3 regions of the Luteibacter sp. HA06 genome follow, and region 2 is predicted to be linked to each of the others. Evidence: predicted binding sites of a transcription regulator. Region 2 holds the regulator's gene; each other region holds the start of a gene.

Region 1 (3,273 bases), 970 kb from region 2:
CCGTTGATGTCCTGCACATTCGGTAGTTCGCGGATCACGGCATCGACGATGCCGAAGGCCTCATCCGCGCTGTAGGGCACTTCGACACGGCGACGCTGCCGGTTCGACAACGTCTCCGCGTCGATACGCCCAGCGATGGTGCGCACGCGGTACAGGTGAGTCACGCCGCGCCCCAGCGCGATCAACAGGCCGATGAACCAGGCCAGCGTGACGAACCATGGAAGATCGCCGTGGTGCCAGTCGAACATGCCGAACAGCACGAGCAGCATGCACCAGGCGGCGAACCAGGCGACAACGATACGACCGAGGAATTTGAGGCTGGCCATCGCGTGGCTCCGATGCTGGATTGCCGGGGAGCATACGATGGCCCGCACTCCCTCCTCGATGCGTTTCCGACGAAACGCGGTATTCGCCGACGAAACAGCCTTCTGCGGCGCAGCATGACCCCAGCGCCCCGATGGGCCATGCTCGGGAGGTTGGCTCCAGCGGTGGGGACCGCGAGCCACATCAAAGACAAAGGGGTTAACGCATGGCCTTGTTGCTCGTCGTTTTCGCTGTCGTTGTTCTCGCGATCTATCTCGGCATCAATATGCTGCCGAAGCATCATCCCGCCAACTGGCTGCTCGGCATCGTCGGGGGCGCCTGCCTTGTTCTCGCGTGGTACGCGATTTTCAGACCGATGTTGATCGCCACGGGTGGTTCCGACCCGTCGCTCATCGCGCTCGGCCTGCAGGCTGCCGGCATCGTCTCCTGCGTGCTCGGCATCGTCTGCCTTGGCGTGTGCGTGTGGCGCGACCCGGCACGCTTCTGGATGCTTTCGATCGTCTTCATCGGCGTGATCGGCGCCACGCAGGTCACCGCACTCGGCTGAAACCGACGGAGCCAGCATCACTGCCGGCTCCGTCCGCCGTATCAGGCCTTGTAGGGATAGCCCGTGGCGAGTACCTCTGCCGTGCCGTCCGAGACTTCAAGGACCGCGCGCGCACCGAACGGAAGCGTCCACTTGTCCTGCCCGTGTCCGAATGCCAGTCCGCGCACGAAAGGCACGCCGCAGACGGCGGCAAAACGCTCGAGCGCGTGCTCGATGTCGTAGCCGTTGTCGTACTCGCTGACCCGCTGTCCGCCCAGACCGCCCAGGATGATGGCCCGCTGCCCTGCCAGCACGCCGCTCAGGTGCAGCTCGTAAAGCATCCGTTCGATGCGATAGGCCTGCTCACCGGTTTCTTCCAGGTAGAGGATGCCGTCGTCGAACACCGGCAGGTACGGCGTACCGATCAGGCTGCATAACGCGGACAGGTTGCCGCCCCAAAGGGTGCCTTCGACACGGAGGTCGTCCTGCCCTTCCGGGCAGGCCCAGGTGATGTCCGTACGCGGAGACTGCAGGGTCTGCCAGAAGTGCCGCCACGTATTTTCACGCAGGTAGCCGGCACCGAAGTCCTGGACAAGCATGGGGCCGAACAGGGACCCGATGCCGCTGCGCGCGTAAAGCGCGCACTGAATCACCGTGAAGTCGCCGTGGCCGACCAACACGCACGAATTTTCGGAGAAACGCGCCGCCAGCCCGGCGTAATCGAGGTGTTCCAGCAGCGCGATGGCGCCATAGCCCCCATGGATCGCCATGACTACGTCCGGCAAGGGCAGATCAGGATTGGCAAGCTGGTTGATGTCCGCCGCGCGTTCGGCATCGCTGCCGGCAAAGCGCAGGGCCACGCGATCCACGACATGAGTGCCGAGAACGGTGTGGCCCGCGGCCTGCAGGCGCTCTATACCTCGCTGGCAGGCGGCGCGGTCTTCTGCGTAACCGGAGGGAGCAATAAGACGAATCTCGAATCGTTTTGGCATGACTGGCAGTGCGTGACTTGCACTACCAATACCTCTACGACCGCGCAAAGGCAACCCGAAGTTGTGCGGACCGCCTTCACAGGGGGCCATACAGGTGTTCAACGGTCTGGCCCTCCGGCGAAGACCCGGGTCCCGGCGGCCTGGGCGGCCGGGTGGAACAGCGTGCGACGCATCAGGCTATCTCCCTCGATCCAACTGCCACGCCGCGATGGCGTGGTGGCATCGATTAGAGGACGACCGTGTCCTTCGCACTGATCAATTGCGGCACGAACGTAATCGCAAACGGCACGATCCGCGTGCCGCTGCGCTTACCAGCCTTCGAACTCCTCGGCGGCGGCGAGATCCTCCGCAGGCGCACTGCGGATAAGGGTCTCGCGCGGCTGCTCGCCGAAAACGCTGCGGTACTTCTCGGCAAAGCGCGAGAGGTCCCACATGCCGCAGCTGAGCGCGACGGACTTGACCGAACGCCGCCCGGCTTCCGCCGTGACGAGGCTGCGGTGTGCCGTACACAGGCGAAGCATGGCCAGGTACCGGTTCGGTGGAATGCCTAGCAGGTCGTCGAAGGCGTACCGAAGGCCACGCTCGCTCGCGCCAGCTGCCTGGCAGAGCTCCTGCGAGTAGATATCGCGACGGAGGTTGGCCCGCATGAAGCGCTCGGCCCGACGCATCACCTGGTAGTGCGCACGCCTTCCGCGCGACGCGACCGGGCGCTCTTCGGACGATGATCCCAGGGCGACACGAATGTGCTCGTCCAGCAGGTCCTCGACCGGACCAAAAGCCATGTCCTCGGTGTCGTGCACGCGCTCGCGTATCTGCCGGTAGGCACGCTTGAGGTGTTCCGACGTCACCGAAAACAGGCGCAGCCGCTGTGCGGCCATGTCCACGTCGGCGTGATCGGAGGCCATGAATCGCGAGCGGAAACGTGCGTAAGGCGCCACCACGAGGGTGAAGCGCGTGCCGCGCTCGAACATGAAGTCGGTGGGCGTGCCGCGCAAAAGCGTCACGCCCATTTCCGACTCGACGCCGACGCCCTGGCACCAGCTGCGCTCGCCGGTCTCATGCAGGTAGACGAGCATGCATGCATCGTCCGGCACCGTCAGCGAGCCGCGTACGTCGAAATCAATGTGTCCGGTGAGATAGGTCACGGCGTCGTGCGTCTTCGACGCGATCGATGCACGCGGCCGGGCCGGGCTGAGGGTCAGCAGATCGACCTCGCACATGCCTAGCGCCGTACCCAGTGTGACCAGATCGTAATCTTCCAGGTCCTGCATATTGGAAGGGCGAGTCATGCGCCTACCTCCTTGCGGTTGGTTGTCCCGGCAACTCCCCACTCGTTGCCCATCCTGATCCGAACGCTAACCCTGCCCATATCCACCCCCGCTGCATCCACTCGCAGGCTAACCCTGCACGCGACAAATCCTTCGCCATAAG
Region 2 (3,273 bases):
GGCGGCTTCGTCGTGAGCCTTGGCCAGGCGGTCCCGCTCGCGTCCGAGGCGGTCGAGCGCGTCGCCGGCGCCTTCGAGTTCGCCCAGGCGTTCGCGGATTTCTTCAGCCTTTACCGTCAATTCCTCGATCGGCAGCCGGTAACGGCGCGAGAGGTCGTGCAGGTGGGTGAGCTGGGTGTCGACCTCGGCAAGGCGCTCCGGGTCCAGTTCGACGTCCTGGGCGTAGCGCCCGAGCCCATCGACGGCTTCGCCGATCTGGATCTGCGCGCTGTCGAGGAGCTCGAGGGTCGGTATCAAGGAAGCATCCAGCTCGGCCAGACGCGACAGCTCGGCGTGGGCGCGGAGCAGGGCACGCCCCACGGCGAACTCGCTTTCGCCGTCGAGGATCTCGACCACGCCGTTGGCACCTTCGGCCAGTCGACCGGCGTTGGCGAGCCGGCGGTGCTGCGCTTCGAGCTCATCCAGTGCCGCGGGGGTCAACGCCCAGCGATCCAGTTCTTCCAGTTCATGGGCCAGCAGTTCGATCTGGCGCTCGCGATCGTCGCCACCGGAGAGGGTGCGGATGCGGGCAACTGCCTCGCGCCAGGACTTCGCCGTTTCGCGGACGCTGGTCTGGAGCACTTCGTTGCCGGCGTAGGCGTCGAGCAGGGCCATCTGGTGCTGGCGCGAGAGCAGGGCCTGGTGTTCGTGCTGGCCGTGGATCTCGACGATAAGCGCGGCCAGGGCGGACATCTGCGCGAGGCTGGCGGGCCGGCCGTTGATCCAGCCACGCGAGCTGCCTTCAACGCGGATCACCCGGCGCAGCTGGCAGGTCTCGCCGTCGTCCAGTTCCTCCTGGCGCAGCCAGTCGGTGGCCTCCGGCAGGCCGGTGAGGTCGAATTCCGCAGCGAGCTCGGCGCGGTCGCTGCCTGAGCGCACCATGCCGCTGTCGGCGCGGGCGCCGGCGAGCAGCATCAGGGCGTCCACGAGCAGGGACTTGCCGGCCCCGGTCTCGCCACTGACCACGGTGAGCCCTGGCCCGAAGGCAATCTCGGCTTCTTCGACGACGGCGAACTGACGGACGTAGAGCGAGGTGAGCATGGCTACCGATGGCGGCGGATGGAATCGCGCCGATTGTAGCGGCAGGCGCGTCGCAGAAGCCGAGACTTGCAACAGGAGCGTGTAGACCTTATTGATAGCCCGACGAACCAACCCTCCGGCCCGCCCACGCGCATGAATCCGTTTTCCGGTCACGACATCGATGCACGCGCGCGCCGGCTGCTGCGTACCCTGATCTCTCAATACCTGTCAGACGGTGAGCCGGTCGGCTCACGCACGCTGGCGAAGTCGTCCGGCCTGGAAGTCAGTCCGGCGACCATCCGCAACATCATGGCCGACCTCGAAGAGGCCGGGCTGGTCTCCTCGCCCCATACGTCGGCGGGCAGAATCCCCACGCCGCGCGGCCTGCGCCTGTTCGTCGACAGCCTGCTGGAGCTCAAGCCGCTGCCGCGCGACGAGATGGCTCGCCTGCAGGGCGGACTGCCGCCGCACCAGACGACCACGCGCGACCTGCTCGGCAACGTGTCGCACCTGCTCTCGGCGATGACCCATTTCGCCGGCGTGGTCACCGTGCCCCGGCAGGGCGACTTTCCGCTTCGTCATATCGATTTCGTCAATTTGCCCGACGCGCGGGTGCTGGTGATCCTGGTGTTCTCCGATAACCAGGTGCAGAACCGCGTGGTCCAGCTGGCCAAGCCACTGGAATCGGCGGAGCTGGAGCAAGCCGCCAACTACCTCAATGCCCAGTTCGCCGGTTTCCGCCTGGTCGATATCCGCGCGCATCTGGCGACCGAACTACGCGAGGCCGGGGGCGAGATCAATCGCCTGCTCAACGGGGTCGTCGAACTGGCCACGGCCTCGTTCAGCGCCGAAGAGGACGCGGACGACGTGCTGGTGAGCGGTCAGACCAATCTGATGGGGTATTCCGAGCTCGCTGATATAGAGCGACTCCGCGATCTTTTTGACGCTTTCCAGCAAAAGCGTGACCTCCTGCAGCTCATGGAGATGTGCGTCAAAGCCCCGGGCGTACGTCTGTTCATCGGCGAGGAGTCGGGCTTTTCCGCTCTCGACGGATGCAGCATCGTCACCGCCACCTACGGCACGAACGGCAGAATGCTAGGCGCGATCGGAGTTATTGGACCGACGCGTATGGCATATGAGCGGGTCATCCCAGTCGTACAAGCGACTGCCGGACTGCTCAGTGATGCCTTGAATCGCGCCGCGGCGACCTCATAAACCGCCACGGGAGGCGGGTTTAGTATTTCCCGCGAATGTTCGGCCCTTCCTCGGAGGGGTCGGGACGCTGACATTTGGAGCAAGTAATGCAAAACAACGATCCCCACGTGCCGGATCCGGCGCAGGACGGCGGTGTGGCCGACAACGGCGTCAATGCCGAGATCGAGGCCCTGAACATCAAGCTGGCCGCGATGGAAACCGAACTGGCTCAGGCGCGCGAGACGGTGCTGCGCGAAAAGGCGGAGATCGAGAACCAGCGCCGCCGCATGCAGCGCGACATCGACCAGGCTCGCCGCTTCGCCAACGAGAAGCTGCTGGCCGAGCTTCTGCCGGTGTACGACGGCATCGCTCTTGGCCTGGCCAATCAGGCAGCCGATGCGAAGACGCTGCGAGAAGGTCTGGATATGTCGCTGAAGCAGCTGGAAAAGGTCACCCAGTCCAACGGACTGTCCGTGGTCGACCCGCTGCACCAGCCGTTCAATCCGGAGCACCACCAGGCCATCAGCTCGGTCGAGTCGAACGAGCACGCGCCGAACACCGTCGTCGCCGTGGTCCAGAAGGGCTTCGTGCTGAACGACCGTCTGCTGCGTCCGGCGCTCGTCGCCGTGGTGCGCGACAACTGAACAGCTTCACCAAAGATATTGAATCGATGGGGGTTACCCCCATTTTCCAAAACAGTAGCGGCCGCGGGGGCCGCATGAAATTCGGAGCAACGTGACTATGGGCAAGATCATCGGTATCGACCTCGGTACGACCAATTCCTGTGTAGCAGTAATGGAAGGTTCGACCGCACGCGTCATCGAGAATGCAGAGGGCGATCGCACCACGCCGTCCATCGTGGCTTTCACCAAGGACAACGAAGTCCTCGTGGGCGCGCCGGCCAAGCGCCAGAGCGTGACGAACCCCAAGAACACCTTCTACGCCGTCAAGCGCCTCATCGGCCGCAAGTTCACCGACGCGGAAGTCCAGAAAGACCTGAAGCTGGTCCCCTACGGCATC
Region 3 (3,273 bases), 2.1 Mb from region 2:
GTCTCTTCGATCTGCGCCTTGATCTGCTTGATGCGCGACTGGATGCCTTCGGCATCGCCGGCACCATCGATGATGGTGGTGTTTTCCTTGGTGATCACGACGCGCTTGGCATGGCCAAGGTCGGTGATCGTGGCCTTGTCGAGCGCCAGGCCGACTTCCTCGGAGATGACCGTGCCGCCGGTGAGGACAGCGATGTCTTCCAGGATGGCCTTGCGACGATCGCCGAAGCCCGGCGCCTTGACGGCGGCGACCTTGACGATGCCACGGATCGTGTTGACGACGAGGGTGGCCAGGGCTTCGCCCTCGACTTCCTCGGCAACGATCAGCAGCGGCTTGCCAGCCTTGGCGACAGCCTCGAGCACCGGCAGGAGCTCGCGCACGTTCGAGATCTTCTTGTCGTGGATGAGGATGAACGGGTCGTCCAGCTCAACCTGCTGCGACTGCTGGTTGTTGATGAAGTACGGCGACAGGTAGCCGCGGTCGAACTGCATGCCTTCGACGACGTCGAGCTCGTTCTCGAGGCCCGAACCTTCTTCAACCGTGATCACGCCTTCCTTGCCGACCTTGCCCATCGCCGTGGCGATGATGTCACCGATGTTGGAATCGGAGTTGGCCGAGATCGTGCCGACCTGGGCGATCGCCTTGTCGTCAGCGGTCGGGTTCGACAGCTTCTTCAGTTCGGCGACGGCGGCGATGACAGCCTGGTCGATACCGCGCTTGAGGTCCATCGGGTTGATGCCGGCGGCAACAGCCTTGAGGCCTTCCTGGATGAATGCCTGGGCGAGGACGGTCGCGGTCGTGGTGCCGTCACCGGCCACGTCGGAGGTCTTCGAAGCGGCTTCCTTGACGATCTGCGCGCCGATGTTCTCGTACTTGTCGGCGAGTTCGATTTCCTTCGCGACCGAGACGCCGTCCTTGGTGACGGTCGGGACGCCGAAGCTCTTCTCGATCACGACGTTGCGGCCCTTCGGGCCCAGGGTGACCTTGACCGCGTTGGCGAGGGTGTTGACACCCTTCAGCATGCGGGCGCGGACGTCTTCGCCGAAGCGGACTTCTTTAGATGCCATGGTCTTTGAATCCTTAAATGGTTAGTAGGTGAGATCGGGCAGGACGGGGCGAGCGCGAGCTCAGCCTTCCAGGACCGCCACGATGTCGTCTTCCTTCAGGAAGACCAGATCTTCGCCGTCGACCTTGATTTCCTGGCCGGCATACTTGCCGAACAGGACCACGTCGCCTTCCTTCACGCCCATCGGGCGGAGCTGGCCACTGGCCAGGAGGAGGCCGGTGCCGGCGGCGAGCACCTTGCCGCGGGTGGGCTTCTCGGTGGCGCTATCCGGGATGACGATGCCACCGGCGGAAACGCGCTCTTCTTCAAGACGCTTGACGATGACGCGGTCGTGCAGCGGGCGCAGCTTGCTCATGACTTCTCCAAACATGTGTTTGACGGACAAGGAAAAAGGTCCACCCTGTTAGCACTTGGTCAGGGTGAGTGCCAGAATTTTAGCCCTAAGCTTTCCTGATTCGGAAGAGCTATGGATGGTCGACAGATGGCGGCGCCACGAAACCGTTCAAGGCCCCGGGTTCAAAAAAGGCGACGAAGGCCCACAATCGGGGCATGTCCGAACCCATTGCCGTACTTATTGCCTGCCCGACCGGCGAACCTGCCGACTCCCTCGCCCGGGCGCTCGTGGAAGCGGGCCTTGCCGCCTGCGTGAACCGACTGCCCGGCGTGCGGTCCACCTACCGCTGGAAAGGCGAAGTGGTCACCGACGAAGAAGACCTGCTGGTGGCCAAGACCACCCGCGAGGCCTTCCCGGCCCTGGAGCACTTCGTCCTGGCACGTCACGCCTATGAGGTGCCGGAAATCATCGCCCTGCCGGTGGTCGCGGGGCATGCGCCCTACCTGGCCTGGCTCGAAGCCAGTGTCGACGCAAGCTAACCCGGGTTCGCCCGGTCATAATGATCGACGCCTTACGCGGTTCGTCGCCGCATCGCTCCACGGAGATCGCCATGTCGTCGCTTCGCCGCCTTACGCGGAACCTGCTCGCCGCGTTCGGCCTGCTGCTCATTGCCCTGCCCGCGTTCGCGCAAAGCGACGACGACCTGCTGCCGGTGACCGAGGCCTTCCACCTCACCACGGATCCCAGCCAGCCCGGCATGGTCAGGCTGCACTGGCGCATTGCGCCGGACTATTACCTCTACCGTGGCCGGATCAAGATCAAGGCGGCCGACGCCGCAGCGGTGTCGCTGGGCGAGCCGACGCTGCCCGATGGCCTGAAAAAGCATGATGAGTATCTCGGTGACGTCGAGATCTACCACGGCGATATCGAAGCCAGCGTGCCGTACAAGCTGCTGGCGGCCGGCACGACCACTCTCGCTCTGGACGTCCAGTACCAGGGCTGCCACGAAGTCGAGCCCAAGATCTGCTACCCGCCCAATACCGAGCACCTGAAGCTCACCATCGGCGCCGCGTCGACCATTCCGACGGGACCGGCACCGGCTGCCACTCCAGCCGCGACCACCCCCGCCAACGCCACCACCGGCGCGTCGCTGCTGGGTGCCCCCGCCGCCGTGCCCGGCACGGAAGCCGCCGCCCTGCCGGCCGAACAGGCCTTCCGCTTCGAAGCCCTGGTGAAGTCGCGCAACGCGCTGCTGCTGCGCTGGACGATGCCGAAGGATTACTACCTCTACCGCGACAAGACCGAAATCACGGTGGCCTCGCCCGCCGGTGTCACCGCAGGCGAGCCCGACTGGCCGAGCGGCGTCGCGCACCATGACGAGCATTTCGGCGACACCATCGTCTACTTCGACCAGGTAGAGCTGCCCGTCCCGCTCAAGGGCGCGGCCGACGCGAAGACCGCCGAGCTCGACGTCGCCTACCAGGGCTGCCTCGAGAACGGCATTTGCTACCCGGTGATGAAGCGTCATATCAGCGTGGACTTCGGTGCGGGCACGGCTACGGTCGGCGCCCCTGCGGAAACCGCGCCCGCAGCCGCTAGCGCCAGCGCCGCGAAGGAAGTCGCACCTACGCCGCCACCGCCGGGCCTCGTACCGGAGAGCGAAGCGCCACTCGGCTTCGTCGCTGCGATCGGCCTTGCCTTGCTAGGCGGCCTCGTGCTGAACCTGATGCCTTGCGTGCTGCCCGTGTTGTCGCTGAAGGCGATCACCGTGCTGGAAAGTGGTGAGAGCCCGGGTGCGGCGCGCAAGCACGCCCTCTGGTACACCGCCGGCGTGCTGGTGGCCTTCGCCGCCCTTGGCGTCATCATTGTCGGC

The links. The regulator HrcA, encoded in region 2, represses chaperone genes, less so after heat shock. The targets are predictions, from matches to a motif close to TTNGCACTCNNNNNNNNNGAGTGCNAA.
Region 1: a site for HrcA is predicted at 1,845-1,871, ahead of ACVWWJ_RS08655 (LD-carboxypeptidase). Genes of this name have one in related genera too.
Region 3: a site for HrcA is predicted at 1,470-1,496, ahead of ACVWWJ_RS03370 (co-chaperone GroES). Genes of this name have one in related genera too.

What each region holds. Positions count from the first base shown of each region.
Region 1 is NZ_JBSSDZ010000001.1:1,884,331-1,887,603, reverse strand. Features, by position in the region: gene ACVWWJ_RS08665 (sensor histidine kinase) at 1-326, opposite strand, end outside; gene ACVWWJ_RS08660 (hypothetical protein) at 530-871, shown strand; gene ACVWWJ_RS08655 (LD-carboxypeptidase) at 913-1,842, opposite strand; gene ACVWWJ_RS08650 (helix-turn-helix domain-containing protein) at 2,151-3,131, opposite strand.
Region 2 is NZ_JBSSDZ010000001.1:2,852,055-2,855,327, reverse strand. Features, by position in the region: gene recN (DNA repair protein RecN) at 1-1,080, opposite strand, end outside; gene hrcA (heat-inducible transcriptional repressor HrcA) at 1,213-2,274, shown strand; gene grpE (nucleotide exchange factor GrpE) at 2,361-2,897, shown strand; gene dnaK (molecular chaperone DnaK) at 2,995-3,273, shown strand, end outside.
Region 3 is NZ_JBSSDZ010000001.1:764,243-767,515, reverse strand. Features, by position in the region: gene groL (chaperonin GroEL) at 1-1,067, opposite strand, end outside; gene ACVWWJ_RS03370 (co-chaperone GroES) at 1,128-1,421, opposite strand; gene cutA (divalent-cation tolerance protein CutA) at 1,616-1,939, shown strand; gene ACVWWJ_RS03360 (protein-disulfide reductase DsbD family protein) at 2,011-3,273, shown strand, end outside.